One region of the Vibrio apostichopi genome, then DNA from elsewhere that is predicted to be linked to it. Evidence: predicted binding sites of a transcription regulator. Region 1 holds the regulator's gene; each other region holds the start of a gene.
What was found. Region 1 encodes PurR, which represses purine synthesis genes. Its sites were predicted from a motif close to TNANGNAAACGTTTNCNTNA; they were not measured.
Positions count from the first base shown of each region.

Region 1 (4,217 bases):
GGATATCAAACGTCCACTCACCAAAACGAACCACAGATTCGTCTTCTGCTTCAACTGTCGCACCAACCGCTGTTTTACGAGCAGCAGCAATACGCCAAAGTAAGTTTTTAACTCGAACTAATAACTCGCGAAGTTCGAAGGGTTTAGTAACATAATCGTCTGCGCCCATTTCTAGGCCTACAATTTTGTCGATGCTATCCGTGCGTCCAGTAACTAAAATAATCCCAATGTCCGATTGACTGCGTAATTCGCGAGTTAGCATCAATCCATCTTCGCCTGGTAAGTTGATGTCTAGCATAATGAGGTCAACGTTGTTTTCTTCCAACACGTTTCTCATTTGAGCGCCGCTTTCCGCTTCACTCACTGTGTAACCTTCGTTCTGGAAATATCCAACCAGCTTACTGCGGGTTACCACATCATCTTCTACGACTAATACGTGATAGCTCATCTACACCACTTTTCTTATTTAATAGTTTCAGTAACCATTCTATTCATAACTAGTAACAATTCTAGTGGTACAGCAGATAAAAGCGAGAAACATGAATCTTTTTTGATACAAGACAATCTAAAACCTTGCTATTTATCGTCCATCGCAATTCAATATAGGCATTACGACTAACGAGTCACTTTGCGTTTAGCAAATAACCTTGTTATTGAGCCTTGGTGTGCTTATGCCCAAATGACTTCACGATGCTTGGGTATATAAACATCACAAGACTAAATCAGGATCTATGAAATGAAAGATACGAAAGCATTCAACGAACAAAGAGCTGAAATATACTGGTGGCTATCAAGCTTGTTCGCTAAAGAGCTCACACAAGAAGAACTCGATCACTACCACTCTGTTGAGATTCGTTCTTTTCTGACTGGTTTAGGCGAAAACGAAACACTTAAGCCTGCGATTGATAAACTGGTAGACGCATTGAACCGTCTACAAACACGTGAAGATGCCCAACTAGAACTGTCTGCTGACTTCTGCGATCTATTCTTAAAGACAGATAAACATGGTGCTCTACCTTACGCTTCAATGTATATCGGCGAAACGGGTCTGTTAAACGACAAGCCAGCCAAAGACATGGAAGACATCATGGCTAAGCACAACTTGGTGGTAAACCAAGATCTAAAAGAACCAGCCGACCACATTGCTATCGAACTTGATTTCCTTGGTAATCTCATCATCCGTTCAAATGAAACTGAGCTTGAAGAAGAATTAGAAAAATCGTTCGCTGTTCAACAACAGTTTATTGAACAACAACTTCTTACTTGGGTACCAAAGTTCAACGCTAGATGTCGTGAGATCGATTCATTCGGTTTCTATGCATCGGTTGCCTCTCTTCTCGTTGCCTTCTGTAATCTGGACACTCAGTATTTAGCGGGTGAATAAGATTCGCTGATGATTAAGTAAACAAATTCAATAAAATGTGACAATTCACCCAGATTTCTGGGTGAATTTTATTGCGAGTAATTTCTAGTCAGTCTAAAATTGTGACCGCAAACGATAAAATATGAAACATTCACGAAATGCTATGCTTATTTAAGTTCAGAGCATTTCGGTGTTAAGACAAGCCGCTCAATAGCGGTTTTTTGTTTTTTAGCACTTTAATACCCCAAAGAGCCCTACAAATTTAAGCTCTTAGTTAGGTAGCTTAACGGCTACTTTATTCCGTACTTTGGGAAAGTAGCTTCTAATAGGATAAAACCATGGCCACGATAAAAGATGTCGCTCGCTTAGCAGGCGTATCAACTACCACCGTTTCTCACGTAATCAACAAAACGCGTTTTGTTGCAGAAGCGACTCAAGAGAAAGTAAACAAAGCCGTTGACGAATTAAACTACGCGCCAAGTGCTGTTGCTCGTAGCTTGAAATGCAATTCAACACGCACTATCGGCATGCTAGTGACTCAATCAACAAACCTCTTCTTCTCTGAAGTGATCGATGGTGTTGAAAGCTACTGCTACCGTCAAGGTTACACTTTGATTCTGTGTAACACGGGTGGTATCTATGAGAAGCAACGTGACTACATTCGAATGCTTGCAGAAAAACGTGTAGATGGCATCTTGGTTATGTGTTCTGACTTAACAGAAGAACTTCGTGGCATGTTAGATCGCCATGCAGATATCCCAAAAGTTGTCATGGATTGGGGGCCTGAAACCTCTCAGGCTGATAAAATCATCGATAACTCTGAAGAAGGCGGCTACCTAGCAACTAAGTACCTGCTAGAACGTGGTCACACAAAGATTGCTTGTTTAAGTGGCCACTTAGACAAAGCAGCATGTGTAGAACGCATCGCGGGTTACAAACGCGCACTCAATGAAGCGAAGGTCACAACCGACGAAAAGCTCATCATTGAAGGTAACTTTGAGTGTGATACCGCTGTACTTGCGGCTGATAAAATTGCTCAGATGGAAGATCGCCCTACCGCTGTGTTCTGTTTTAACGACACAATGGCACTTGGCCTAATGAGTCGCCTGCAACAGCAAGGCATTCGTATTCCTGAAGATATTTCGGTTATCGGTTACGACAACATTGAACTTGCAGAATACTTCTCTCCACCATTGACGACGGTTCACCAACCTAAACGTCGTGTTGGTAAAAATGCATTCGAAATTTTATTGGAACGCATTAAAGATAAAGATCATGAAAAACGTGTCTTCGAAATGCATCCTGAAATTGTTGAACGAAGCACAGTTAAAACGTTAAATTAATTGATAAATCGAGTTTAATTTCATTAAGCGCACCTTTGGGTGCGCTTTTTTTATAAGCAGCCAAAATAAACCCAGTTGCATAACACCAAGATCATTAATTGAAGCAACATCACATTTTGAAATATCAGGTGTGAGCCTCATTCAACAAAAACTTTATTCTATTAAGTCAGTCACGCACAGGGCAAACCACTCGAAAGAGTGAGACGCAAAGCTTCCGGCCTAAACCACTCGTTGGTATGGTAGCGGGGTTACCGATGGCAAAATGCAGTAGTTACTAACAATTTAGTAATTTACGGCTTATTGACAATTTAATTGCAACATTTTGCTAATCTCTCGGACCTGCTTATTTGGTGGCGTAGTTCAAATACACCGAGATAAATAACATGGATAAACCGATACTAAAGGACTCAATGAAATTATTTGAGCCCCTAGGAAAAATAAAATCACGCTCAATGTTTGGTGGATTCGGGCTTTTTGCTGATGACACTATGTTTGCTCTGGTTGTAAATGACCAGCTGCACATAAGAGCGGACAAAGACACAACAAAGCAATTCGAGCAACAAGGGTTTCAACCATACGTCTACAAAAAACGTGGTTTCCCTGTCGTCACTAAGTATTTCGCATTGCCGGAAGGTTTGTGGCAAGACCAAGAAAAAATCTTGCAACTTGCTACGACGTCTCTGGGTTTTGCTAAAGAAGAGAAAGCTGAGCAGTCTTCTGCTAAGCCAACTCGACTAAAGGACCTCCCTAACCTTCGACTGGCTACCGAGCGTATGTTGAAAAAGGCGGGGATCGATTCCGTAGAATGTTTATATGAATCTGGCTCTGTAAACGCATTTAACGCCATCAAGGAATCGCATGCTTCCTCAGTCAGCATTGAGCTGCTTTGGGCGCTTGAAGGTGCGATCAATGGTACTCATTGGTCTGTAATACCGCAGCAACGTCGTGAAGAGCTTATCAGTCGCGTCAATTAATATTGTCAGTTCAAACTATCTACATAACTAAGCCGCATTCTTGCGGCTTTTTTTATAAAAGTTGTACCGTCCTAAATATGGTTGACACATTTCCAACATGAAATTGGAGAGTGTCATGAAAACAACAAGTAGACGTACTCAACGAGATTATTCTCTTGCCTTTAAATTGGCAGTCGTAAGCCAAGTTGAAAAAGGCGAAATGACTTATAAGCAAGCTCAAGAACGTTATGGGATCCAAGGTCGCTCTACCGTTTTAGTTTGGCTTCGCAAACATGGTCAACTAGATTGGTCTAAAGGAACAGAACAATCGAGAGCGTTAGGAGCGACTATGTCAAACTCTTCCTCAACTCAAACCCCAGAGCAACGAATCAAAGAACTCGAGCAGCAATTAGAAGAGACTCAGCTCAAAGCTGAGTTCTTTGAAGCGGTTGTAAAAGTCATGGATCGAGATTTCGGTGTCCGAATCTCAAAGAAGCGCAAGGCCGAGTTATTAAGGAAAAAACGGTCAGAAAGTTGACCGTCACTAAAGCTTGTCAC
Region 1 covers NZ_AP028067.1:2,492,515-2,496,731, forward strand. Annotated here, with positions in the region: gene torR (two-component system response regulator TorR) at 1-448, opposite strand, end outside; gene torD (molecular chaperone TorD) at 737-1,384, shown strand; gene purR (HTH-type transcriptional repressor PurR) at 1,702-2,706, shown strand; cyclic di-GMP riboswitch class I at 2,877-2,962, shown strand; gene QUF19_RS11085 (TfoX/Sxy family DNA transformation protein) at 3,090-3,680, shown strand; partial or broken gene QUF19_RS11090 (IS3 family transposase) at 3,796-4,217, shown strand, end outside.

Region 2 (4,217 bases), 290 kb from region 1:
TGGATGAATACATTCCACGAGCGGTGCCAGATTGGAAAGTGAAACAGGCAAGATCGCTCTATAAGGAACACTATACAGCGTTAAAGCGTATTGGTGACGAGTACGGTGTTCAACCAAGGTTCATTGTCGCTCTATGGGGCGTAGAAAGTAATTTTGGCAAGTTCACGGGTAATTACAGTGTTATCGATGCTTTAACCACCATGGCTTACGAAGGGCGCAGAGAAGCGTTGTTCCGTAGCGAAGCGATGGCAGCGTTAACGATTCTTGACCAAGGCCATATTGCACCCAAAGAGATGAAAGGCTCTTGGGCTGGCGCGATGGGGCAGCCTCAGTTTATGCCAAGCTCATTCTTAGCTTATGCCGCTGACGGTAACGGCGACGGTAAGAAAGATATTTGGGGCACTGAAGAAGATGTATTTGCTTCGGCGGCTAATTATCTCAGCCAATCAGGTTGGGATGACAAATATACGTGGGGCCGTCAGGTTCATGTTCCGGCAAGCGTGTCTATCGAGATGCAAGGCCGAGGTGAAGACAAAGCGAAATACTTAAAAGAGTGGTCTGAACTCGGTATTAAACGCTTTGACGATCGTCCATTACCAACGCTTGATGAAGATATTAAAGCTTGGCTAATTATGCCAGACGATGAAACCGGCCGTTCGTACCTCATTTACAACAACTACAATGTGTTAATGAAGTGGAATCGTTCTTACTACTTTGCGTTGGCGGTCAGCCACCTAGCAGATAGAATTAAGTTTGATTAGTCGACCTAATTTGGTTAATTGATTTAGGTCGCTTTGATAGCATTTGGCCTACCATAGGCAGAACGAACTAAAGGACTCTTCGGAGTCCTTTTTCTTTTATATTTCAGAGATTTTTAAAGGTGGTCTTGTGCTAACAGATAGAGCCGCACAGATGGTGATATTCCATGCGTTAATCAAGCATGAAGGCTTTACCAGTGCAGCAAAAAGTTTGAATGTGTCGGTGTCTCACATCAGTAAGCAGGTTGCTTTGCTCGAAGACTCGATAGGTATCAAGCTAGTGCAAAGAACCACACGCAGCCTGACACTAACCGAAGCAGGGGAAGTGTTCTATCAGCACTGTGAGCAGCTGTTCAACACCGTGAAAGCGGCTCAAATGGATATGGACAGCCAGCGAGATGATATCTCAGGGATATTGCGAGTAGGCTTGTCACAGTCATTTGGCACACTGCATATCATTCCTGCGATTGATCAGCTCAGACAGCTCTATCCGCAGCTGAGAATCGAAGTGCATTTGTTCGACTACAAAGTGGATATGATTGAAGAGCGTTTGGATCTCTGGATCACCAACAATGAAGATTTGCCTGAAGGTTATATTGCGCAGCGCTTAGCCGATAGCCAGTTTGTGGTGGCGGCATCACCGGATTATCTGATCAAGGCAGGGACTCCTCATGTGCCATCTGATCTTATTGACCATAACTGCCTTATCTATCGCAGCCGTGAACGAGACTACACATCGTGGGCATTTGATAACGGCCAAGAAAACCTCAGCGTTAAAGTGGCGGGCGATTACTCAGTGGATTTGGCTGAAGCGGTACGAGACGCGGCTGTGTCAGGCTGGGGAGTTGCTTATCTGGCGACTTACTTAGTCAAAGAAGAGTTTAGGACAGGTAAGCTCATCCAAGTATTACCGGAGTGGCGAGCGAGCCAATTGATGCCATTTTACGCTGTATATCCGAGTAGAAAGAACATGCCGAAGAAGCTTTCAGCTGTGATTGAGTTCATTAAAGATCATATCGGATCGCCGACTTATTGGGATGAAAACCTCAAAACCTGTGTTGAGCTGCACCGTTAACTGTTTCCTAATCTATAAATATAATTTCCATATGGAAAAAGTATGCTTTTTAAGCAAGTTAAATCATTAAAATTCAATGCTTTAATATAATCATAGGTGAGGCAGTGATAATCCCAACATCACATTAACAACCGCACCTTGCCGCAAACGATTTCCTCTATACAATGCGTCGCCTTTCCTACCTACAACTTTTAGGTTGACGCATATGGCTTCCCTACTTGGAATTATCACTATTTTAGTAGCCGCTTGGTTACTATCTACGGACAGAAAAAATATTCCGCTAAGAACCGTCTCTTTGGCTTTCTTACTGCAAATTTCATTCGCGCTATTGGTTCTTTATGTGCCAATGGGTAAAGAAGTGCTGAATGCAGCTACTGGTGCGGTGTCTAGCTTGATCAACTACGGTCAAGAGGGGATTAACTTCCTATTTGGTGGCCTCACGAATAACGGATTTGTTTTCGCTATTAACGTTCTCGGTATCATTATCTTTTTCTCTGCACTGATTTCAGGTTTGTACCACATCGGCTTTATGCCAAAGGTGATCAACCTTATCGGCGGTGCTTTGCAAAAGTTCTTAGGTACAGGTCGTGCGGAATCACTGTCTGCTACTGCGAATATTTTTGTTGGCATGATCGAAGCGCCATTGGTGGTTAAACCTTACTTGAAGCATATGACGGATTCACAGTTGTTTGCCGTGATGGTGTGTGGTTTAGCTTCTGTTGCTGGTGGTACGTTAGTGGGTTATGCATCGCTTGGTGTTGATTTGAATTACCTTATCGCTGCGGCATTCATGTCTGCACCTGCTGGTCTATTGATGGCCAAGATTTTGGTACCAGGCAGCGCAGATGAGGCTCAAGAAAATATTGAGTCTGACGTTGAAATTCCACGAGCAACAAACGTAGTTGAGGCAATGGCAGATGGGGCTATGTCTGGACTTCGTATTGCCGTTGCAGTGGGTGCGACACTTCTGGCCTTTATCAGTGTGATTGCAATGCTGAATGGTTTGTTAGGTATTGTTGGTGGTTGGTTTGGCGTAAACCTAAGCTTCGAACTTATCCTAGGTTATGTGTTCGCACCCGTTGCATGGCTGATCGGTGTGCCGTGGTCTGAGGCTGTGGTTGCTGGTTCGCTGATCGGTAACAAAATCGTTGTCAACGAGTTTGTGGCTTTCATTCAGTTAATGGACGTAAAAGACGCATTGAGTGAACACTCAAAAGCGATCGTTACTTTCGCGCTATGTGGTTTTGCCAATATCTCTACGATGGCAATTCTGATTGGTGGTTTGGGCAGCTTAGTTCCAGAGCGTCGTTCTTTCATCTCACAATACGGCTTTAAAGCGATTTGTGCGGGTGTACTTGCCAACTTAATGAGCGCAGCGATTGCTGGTGTGGTGCTTTCTCTTTAAGTCCCTCTTCGTTAATTGATGAGTGTTTTCTAACTGGGTTCTAAGTACCCAGTTAGATTTTTAATACTGTGTTGCCCCATAAGTAAAGTGACTGATTAATCACAATAATATTCGGTTAGTGTGATAAAGAGATCCTATAGTGTAATGACGTAGTTTTTCTTATTCAGTTAATAAGTTTGTACCACAGGGTGTGGTGCAAACCTTTTAGGGGCATAAATGGATTTGTCGATTACTTCATCCTTGGCGTTAATTGGACTGCTGTCTTTAACGTGTCAATTGTTAGGCTGGCGCTTACGTCTACCTGCTATTCTTCCTCTTCTTATTGTCGGTCTGCTTTTAGGTCCCGGTCTCAACATCCTTAATCCCGATGCCATTTTTGGTGACGTGCTATTTCCGCTGATTTCATTAGGTGTCGCCATCATTCTGTTTGAAGGTGCATTGACCCTGAACTTCAAAGAAATAAGAGGTCACGGTCGCATGGTGACGCACCTCGTGAGTTTCGGTATGTTGATTACATGGGCGTGCATTGTCGTTGGTGCTCATTACTTTGTGGATTTCAGTTGGCCATTAGCCGCGTTGTTTGCCGCCTTAGTGGTGGTCACGGGGCCAACCGTTATTGTTCCCATGCTGCGCAGCATTCAACCCAAATCTTCGTTAGGCAGTATCTTGCGCTGGGAAGGGATAGTGATTGACCCGATTGGCGCTCTGTTTGCTGTTCTCGTTTACGAATACATTGTCTCTTCAGCCGATCCTACGGGCCATGTCCTGTCGGCCTTAGGGCTGACTCTGGCCATCGGTTTAGGCTTGGGGATCATCGGTGGCTATTTGATTGCCAAAATGCTGCAAGGGCATTGGGTTCCGCACTATTTGCGGAACGTGGCAGTCCTGACGCTAATGCTGGCGGCGTTCTCTTTTTCTAATGACTTAAGTGAAGAATCTGGCTTATTAACCGTGACCATCATGGGGATTTGGCTTGCCA
Region 2 covers NZ_AP028067.1:2,782,379-2,786,595, reverse strand. Annotated here, with positions in the region: gene QUF19_RS12370 (lytic murein transglycosylase) at 1-761, shown strand, start outside; gene QUF19_RS12365 (LysR family transcriptional regulator) at 913-1,833, shown strand; gene QUF19_RS12360 (NupC/NupG family nucleoside CNT transporter) at 2,039-3,238, shown strand; gene QUF19_RS12355 (cation:proton antiporter) at 3,455-4,217, shown strand, end outside.
Region 2: a site for PurR is predicted at 1,973-1,992, ahead of QUF19_RS12360 (NupC/NupG family nucleoside CNT transporter). Genes of this name have one in related genera too.

Region 3 (4,217 bases), 1.4 Mb from region 1:
TGATCGAGCCTTAAGCCGTCAGCGGTTACATTCACCAGCGACCAACCTTGCTGATACTGTTCCGCTTGCCCAGAAATCTTAGCCCCTCGCCATTCAAATGAAGCGCCATAAAGAGTGCTGTCATTGGGCTTTAGATCGAGATCAATCAATAAGTTGTCAAAGGCTTCATCTTGCCAATAGAGTTGTGCGGCAGTGAGTTGTGTTTTTCCGTAGGGCAGTATTGAGCTGTGGTTATCCCAGGTGGGATCGGAGATCTGCAGGTCGATGCCACGCGCATTAAAGTCTGGTGTTGAAAAGTCTAAGTCATGAAGAGCGAGCTGGTGGAGCTTGATATGTTGCTGCGCGAACAAGGGATCGAGAATCTTTAGGTTATTGGTATCCAGTTGCAGGCCGCTGATCAAAACAGAATCCAACACTAATTGGGCTTCTGTTACAGAGTAAGGACTGAACCAGATATCGATCTTGTCGACGTACAGAGGTGGCTGCTTTTCTGGTTGGGCTTGAGGCAGGGTAATGCCCATTAAAGTGATGTGATAAGGCGCCTGATACTCAACATCCTCAATGAGTACAGGTTGTTCAATCGTATGCTTGATAAAAAAGTTAGCAACATCCGCACGGTATTGCGTCTGCAGGCTTAATAGCAACGCTGCGATAGTTGCAACGGCGATAGCCAACACAATGCCGAACACCATGAATACCTTTTTCATTCCCTGAAAGCCTTAAATTTCAATTGTCTCAAAACAGAGTGGAACAAAAAGGGTCAAGCATCAACAAAAAAGCCCCTCAAAAGAGGGGCTTGCTACAAAAATATCATTTTAAATTGGGCGTTCGCTTTTGGCTAAGCCCGAGCAGATGGTGGATTAGTCGAGTTGAGGACCAGCGGCAACCAGCGACTTACCTTCAGCGTTGTCTGTGTACTTATCAAAGTTGTTGATGAAGCGTTCCGCTAGATCTTTCGCTTTGCTTTCCCATTGTAGTGGGTCAGTGTACGTATCGCGTGGGTCAAGAATCGCAGGGTCAACATCGTGCAACGCTAGCGGTACTTCTAGGTTAAACATCGGGATAACCTTAGTTTCGGCTTGGTCGATTGAGCCATCTAGGATAGCGTCGATGATGCCACGAGTATCTTGGATCGAGATACGTTTGCCTGTGCCATTCCAACCAGTGTTCACTAGGTAAGCTTCAGCGCCAGCCGCTTCCATGCGCTTCACAAGCACTTCAGCGTACTGAGTTGGGTGAAGAGTTAGGAATGCCGCACCAAATGCCGCAGAGAACGTTGGTGTTGGTTCAGTAATACCACGCTCTGTACCTGCTAGCTTAGCAGTGAAGCCAGATAGGAAGTGGTATTTAGTTTGCTCCGGAGTCAGCTTAGATACTGGTGGTAGAACACCAAATGCATCTGCTGTTAGGAAGATAACTTTTTGAGCATGACCGGCTTTTGATACTGGCTTAACGATGTTGTCGATGTGGTGAATCGGGTAAGAAACACGAGTGTTCTCTGTTTTAGAACCGTCATCAAAATCGATAGAACCATCGCCACGAACCGTTACGTTTTCTAGCAGCGCATCACGACGGATTGCATTGTAGATTTCTGGTTCCGCTTCTTTAGATAGACGAATCGTCTTCGCGTAACAACCACCTTCAAAGTTGAAGATGCCATCATCGTCCCAACCGTGCTCATCATCACCTATTAGCTCACGCTTAGGATCCGTTGATAGGGTTGTTTTACCGGTACCAGATAGGCCGAAGAATATCGCTACATCGCCTTCTTCACCAACGTTAGCACTACAGTGCATTGAAGCAATGCCTTGCAGAGGAAGAAGGTAGTTCATCATTGCGAACATGCCTTTCTTCATCTCACCGCCGTACCAAGTACCACCGATGATTTGAACGCGCTCTGTTAGGTTGAAAGCAACGAAGTTTTCAGAGTTTAGACCCTGTTTTTCCCAGTTAGGGTTCGTTGTTTTAGCACCGTTCATTACCACGAAATCAGGTTCGAACGTTGCTAGCTCTTCGTCAGTTGGACGAATGAACATGTTCTTAACGAAGTGCGCTTGCCACGCTACTTCAGTGATAATACGTACACTTAAGCGCGTATCAGGGTTAGCACCACAGTAACCGTCAATGACAAACAGGCGCTTGCCAGATAGCTGAGTTGTCACAAGCTCTTTCAGCTCATCCCACACTTCAGTTGTAATTGGTTTGTTGTCATTTTTGCCTTGATCTGACCACCACATGGTATCGCGTGTAGTGTCATCTTTAACGATGTATTTATCTTTTGGTGAGCGGCCAGTAAAGATACCAGTGTCAACCGCAACAGAGCCTAGTTCCGTTACTACGCCTTTTTCGTAGCCTTCCAAACCTGGCAGTGTCTCTTCAACGAATAACTGCTCGTAGCTAGGATTACGAAGAACTTCAGTAACGCCAGTCAGTCCGTGCTTAGTTAGATCAATTTGTGCAGCCTTAGTATGTTCCATAACGGTCATAGGTGCTCCTTGTAGGATATTTTGTAGGGATTTTGTATTAATTTTTTATTGTTATCTGCTCACCATGCTAGCAACGAGACTCTGGGGAAACAGGGATACAGCTCAAAAAGTATCCATATTAATCTTGGGGTTTTAAGCGTCTCGTCACATATTGGCCTAACTAGTCTATCCTGTACGCAAACCTTTGCGCTAGGGGCGAGAACATTATTAATTGATTAAAATTAAGCGGTGATTTTATTACGAGATGTTACGGAGTTTGCGCTATTTTGATCACAAAAAAGGCCAGCTGAGCGCTGACCTTTGTGGGGTAAATTACGTGTTTTTGGTACGCTGTAAATTAATGAACCGTATTGTCGCCTTTATCTGCTGCTTCTGCGTACAGAGCGTCAACGTCGTTCTTATCAAAAGAGTAGTTTGTGCCACAGTAATCACAATGAAGAGCCACACTTCCTTCAGTGCTGATGATGTCGTAGATCTCTTCTTGAGCAACAGTAATGATAGCCGCACCGCTGCGTTGACGAGAACAACCACAGAAGAACTCAACCGGTTGTGGGGTAAATACCTGAACCTTCTCTTGGTTGTATAGACGGTACAACAGGTCATTTGCTTCTAGAGAGAACAACTCTTCATTTTTTACGGTGTCAGTTAACTGTTCTAGGTGTTCGAAGTCATCTGGCGTACCGGTACCGTCAGGCATAACCTGCAGCAGCATACCAGCAGCGTGTGCTTTGCTTTCATGTTCGCCCGTGCGTAGCCATAGACGAGTCTTTAGCTGTTCAGAGTTTGCGAAGTAACCTTCAAGTACTTCAGCAAGCGTGTCACCTTCAAGACCAACGATACCTTGGTAACGTTCACCTTTTTTAGGATCGATAGTGATCACTAGGTGGCCTTTACCCATCAGATCGTGCAGGCCAGCGTCGTCAGCAATGTCACCGTCAAAGCGAGCAACACCACGGATCTTCTGATCGTTATCGCCATTAATAACAGCGAGAGATACTGGGCCATCACCTTGCAGTTGCATCGTGATAGAGCCTTCAAACTTTAGAGTCGCCGTTAGTAGCGTCGTTGAAACCAGTAGCTCACCCAACAGCTTTTGTACTGGCGCTGGGTATTCCTTGCTAGAAATAATCTGTTGGTACGCTTCGTCCATTTGTACCAATTCACCACGTACTGATAGGTCTTCAAATAGGTAGCGATTTAAAACATTACTTGTAGACATTGGGTCTGCCATTTGGCTATTCCTTCTAGCTTATTGAGTCTTGAACTTGATGATGTCACGACGTTGCTTTTTGTCTGGGCGACGTTCTGGTGCTGGGCTATGAGCATTGAGCTTGCGCTGTTGTGCAAATTCTTCTCTTTTTGCCAAGCTTTCGGTGGTTTCTTCATAGAGTGTTTGAGCGACTGGCGCTCCGCCACGGTGTGCGGATATTTTCTCTATGGTGACCGTCTTTTCTTCATTACCTTGGCGCAGAGTAATTACTGCACCAAGTTCTACGATTTTGCTGGGTTTGCTGCGCTGACCATTATAGTGGACTTTGCCACCATCGACCATGTTGCGAGCAATTGAGCGAGTCTTATAAAAGCGTGCTGCCCACAACCATTTATCGAGTCTGACAGCTTCATTAGTCGTTTTCATATAGGACAGTGCCTTTTCAGTTAGAAATGAATGCGGTTTAACTGTAATGAACAGTGCGCAACATGTTTTTGATGATGATTTTCACATTAAGTAGA
Region 3 covers NZ_AP028067.1:120,107-124,323, forward strand. Annotated here, with positions in the region: gene QUF19_RS00530 (AsmA family protein) at 1-707, opposite strand, end outside; gene pckA (phosphoenolpyruvate carboxykinase (ATP)) at 861-2,486, opposite strand; gene hslO (Hsp33 family molecular chaperone HslO) at 2,824-3,717, opposite strand; gene hslR (ribosome-associated heat shock protein Hsp15) at 3,736-4,122, opposite strand.
Region 3: a site for PurR is predicted at 2,659-2,678, ahead of pckA (phosphoenolpyruvate carboxykinase (ATP)). Genes of this name have one in related genera too.

Region 4 (4,217 bases), 420 kb from region 1:
GACTTGATCCCAACGTTGCACTCTTTGGCGCAGGTATCGGTACCCTTTTATTCCAACTTATTACACGCCGTTCAGTACCAATCTTCTTAGCATCTTCTTTTGCATTCATCGCCCCTATCATGTTTGGTATTCAAACTTGGGGTGTAGGTGCAACCATGGGCGGCCTAATGGCAGCCGGTGTTGTGTATGTATTAATGGGTGCGTTGATTAAAGTACGTGGCGTAGCCTTCATCCATAAGCTGCTTCCACCCGTCGTGGTTGGCCCTGTGATCATGGTGATCGGTTTAGGTCTTGCTCCTGTTGCGGTAAACATGGCGCTAGGTAAAACAGGCGACGGTGCAGTCCAGCTTATCGATGCAGACGCAGCATTGTGGATTTCATCTATTTCATTGCTAGTGACGATTGTCATCAGTGTGTTCTCGAAAGGCTTCCTTAAGCTACTACCTATCTTTGGTGGCATTGTCGCGGGTTACATCACAAGCTTGGTTTACGGTGTCGTTGATTTCACACCAGTTGCCCAAGCTGCTTGGTTAGCTCTACCTAACTTCACCGCGCCAGAGTTCAATATCAACGCTATCTTCTTTATGGTGTTTGTTGCGATTGCACCGGCCGTTGAACACGTTGGCGACATGCTTGCTATCTCTAACGTAACCGGCAAAGACTACCTTAAAAAACCAGGTCTACACCGCACGATCACAGGTGACGGTGTGGCGACGATTGCAGCTTCTATGCTGGGCGCGCCACCAAACACAACCTACAGTGAAGTAACAGGTGCGGTAATGCTGACGAAAGCATTTAACCCAGTAATCATGACTTGGGCTGCAGTAACAGCGATTGTTCTAGCACTGGTTGGTAAGTTAGGTGCTCTACTTCAAACGATTCCAGTTCCTGTAATGGGCGGCATCATGATTCTACTGTTTGGTTCAATCGCAACAGTCGGCCTGAACACCCTAATTCAGAGCAAAGTTGACCTACACAAATCACGTAACCTTGTGATTGTCGGTATTACTCTAGTATTCGGTATTGGCGGCATGGCATTTGGCATCGGTGACTTTAGCCTTCAAGGCGTAAGCTTATGCGGTATCGTGGCGATTCTACTGAACCTAGTCCTTCCTGAAGAGCTAGGCGACAACACCGTTGTAGATAAAGCGCAAATAGACTAACTGCAAATCAACGAACTAATAGAGGCTTGTTATACTCAGTAAAGAGCATCACAAGCTAGCAAGATCAAAAAAGGGAGAGCATCGAATGCTCTCCCTTTTTATTAATACGGCTAATTCAGCAAGTTAAGAAACGGTTTAGAGTCACTTACGCTGAAACCGAATTACTTAGTACCGAAGATCTTATCACCAGCATCGCCAAGACCAGGAACAATGTAGCCCTTGTCGTTTAGCTTCTCATCGATTGCAGCCGTGTAAAGCTCAACGTCTGGGTGCGCTTTTTCTAGAGCAGCGATACCTTCAGGAGCCGCTACAAGCACAAGAATCTTAAAGTGCTTACAACCTTTCTCTTTCATTAGGTCGATCGTTGCAATCATAGAACCACCTGTCGCAAGCATTGGATCTACCACTAGAGCAATACGCTCGTCGATGTTAGATGCAAGCTTGTTGAAGTATGGTACTGGCTCAAGCGTTTCTTCGTCACGGTAGATACCAACAACGCTGATACGTGCACTTGGGATGTGCTCAAGAACGCCGTCCATCATGCCTAGACCAGCACGCAAGATTGGCACTACAGTTACTTTTTTACCTTTAATTTGGTCAACTTCAACTGGACCGTTCCAACCATTAATAGTTACACGCTCAGTTTCAAAGTCTGATGTCGCTTCGTATGTTAGAAGGCTACCCACTTCTGTCGCTAGCTCACGAAAACGCTTAGTGCTAATCTCACCTTCACGCATCAGGCCAATTTTATGTTTTACTAGCGGGTGTTTCACTTCAACAACTTTCATTTCCAACTCCGGCAATATTTAAACAAACCTGTAGATTATACACGAACTCTAAGGTTATTTCAGAATCTTTATTCTAATAAAAAAAACCGCGCAAACGTTTGCTCTTGGTAATCAAGCCCTGTTAGAATAGCGCCGTTTTCACATCCAACTTAAGTTCGAGGACTATCCCGTGAGTGGTAATACTTCTTCTCTAAGCTACAAAGACGCTGGTGTTGATATCGACGCAGGTAATGCACTAGTAGACCGTATTAAAGGTGCCGTTAAACGCACTCGTCGCCCTGAAGTAATGGGCGGTATTGGTGGCTTTGGCGCCCTATGTGAACTTCCAACGAAATACAAAGAGCCAGTGCTTGTTTCAGGTACTGATGGTGTTGGTACTAAACTTCGCCTTGCTTTGGATATGAAAAAACACGACACCATTGGTATCGACCTAGTGGCAATGTGTGTGAACGATCTAATCGTTCAAGGTGGTGAGCCGCTATTCTTCCTAGACTACTACGCAACAGGTAAGCTAGATGTAGATACAGCAGCAGACGTTGTTTCAGGTATTGCTGAAGGTTGTGTTCAAGCAGGTTGTGCACTAATCGGTGGCGAAACGGCTGAAATGCCAGGCATGTACGAAGGCGACGACTACGACGTTGCTGGCTTCTGTGTTGGTGTTGTAGAAAAAGCTGACATCATTGATGGTACTAAAGTAGCAGCAGGCGACGCACTTATCGCTGTTGGCTCAAGCGGTCCACACTCAAACGGTTACTCTTTGATTCGTAAAGTTCTAGAAGTTTCTGGTGCTGATAAAAATGAAGAACTAGAAGGTCGCACTATCGGTGAGCACCTACTAGAACCTACTAAGATTTACATCAAATCGGCACTTAAGATGATTGCAGAGCATGACATTCATGCTATTTCGCACATCACAGGTGGTGGTTTCTGGGAAAACATCCCACGCGTACTTCCAGAAAGCACTAAAGCAGTGATTGATGGCAAGAGCTGGGAATGGCCTGCTATTTTCAGCTGGCTACAAGAGAAAGGAAACGTGGAGACATTTGAAATGTACCGCACTTTCAACTGTGGCGTAGGTCTAATTGTTGCTCTACCTAAAGATCAAGCAGACGCTGCTGTTGAACTACTGAAAGCTGAAGGCGAAAACGCTTGGGTTATCGGTGAGATCGCAAACGCTGAAGCTGGCGAAGAGCAAGTTGAAATTAAATAAGTGATACGTTCACTTACTTAGTTAATAAATGAGGACCTATTGGTCCTCATTTTGCTATTTAGCCCGCAGAAAACCTTAGTTTATGTAGGTAAATTGTAAATACTTTAGTTAACCAATCGCATGACCCACTCTATGAAGAACAGCCATTCTATGAATAACAGTCACTCTAAGAAAAACATCGTCGTTTTAGTCTCAGGAAGCGGAAGCAACTTACAAGCTATTTTGGATGCCTGTGACAACCACACGATTGACGCCTCTGTTAAGGCCGTTTTCTCAAATAAAGAGGATGCTTTTGGTCTAGAGCGCGCAAAATCAGCAGATGTTGACGCTCACTCGGTGAATCCAAAAGAATTTAACTCGCGTGAAGAGTTTGATCATGAATTGATGGTTCAGATCGATGCTTACCAACCCGACCTGATTGTACTCGCTGGCTACATGCGCATTCTGAGTTCAGAGTTTGTTCGTCATTACGCGGGTAAAATGATCAATATCCACCCTTCTTTGTTACCTAAATATCCAGGGCTGCACACCCACCAGCGTGCTATTGATGCTCAGGACAAAGAGCATGGCACCAGTGTCCACTTTGTTACCGAAGAGCTCGACGGTGGCCCTGTAATCTTACAAGCTAAGGTACCAGTATTTGAAGGGGATGATGCCGACATGCTAGCAAGCCGAGTGCTCACCCAAGAACACTGCATTTACCCTATGGTCTGCAAATGGTTCGCGGAAGATCGTTTATCAATGGCAAACGGACAAGCAATCTTAGACGGTAAACCATTAGGCAAGCACGGTTACGCAGAAGAGTAATTCGTCAGAAATCAAATCAAATCAAATCAAATCAAATCAAAAAAAGGCCGCTTACTGATTTATTAGTTCAGTAAGCGGCCTTTCTTTTATGCGTTTCAAAATAATACTATTCGGAATACTTAGCTCAATGGCTCAGTTGGTGCTTGGCTTGCAACCTTTTTAGGTGCGTAAGCAACATCTTCCAACGCTTTATGGTTATTGCCGATCAGCTCACCAAAATGAAACAGTGCGTATTCGCCTGGCTTCATC
Region 4 covers NZ_AP028067.1:2,911,522-2,915,738, forward strand. Annotated here, with positions in the region: gene QUF19_RS12960 (uracil-xanthine permease family protein) at 1-1,163, shown strand, start outside; gene upp (uracil phosphoribosyltransferase) at 1,325-1,951, opposite strand; gene purM (phosphoribosylformylglycinamidine cyclo-ligase) at 2,121-3,161, shown strand; gene purN (phosphoribosylglycinamide formyltransferase) at 3,282-3,968, shown strand; gene QUF19_RS12980 (class II glutamine amidotransferase) at 4,088-4,217, opposite strand, start outside.
Region 4: a site for PurR is predicted at 2,038-2,057, ahead of purM (phosphoribosylformylglycinamidine cyclo-ligase). Genes of this name have one in related genera too.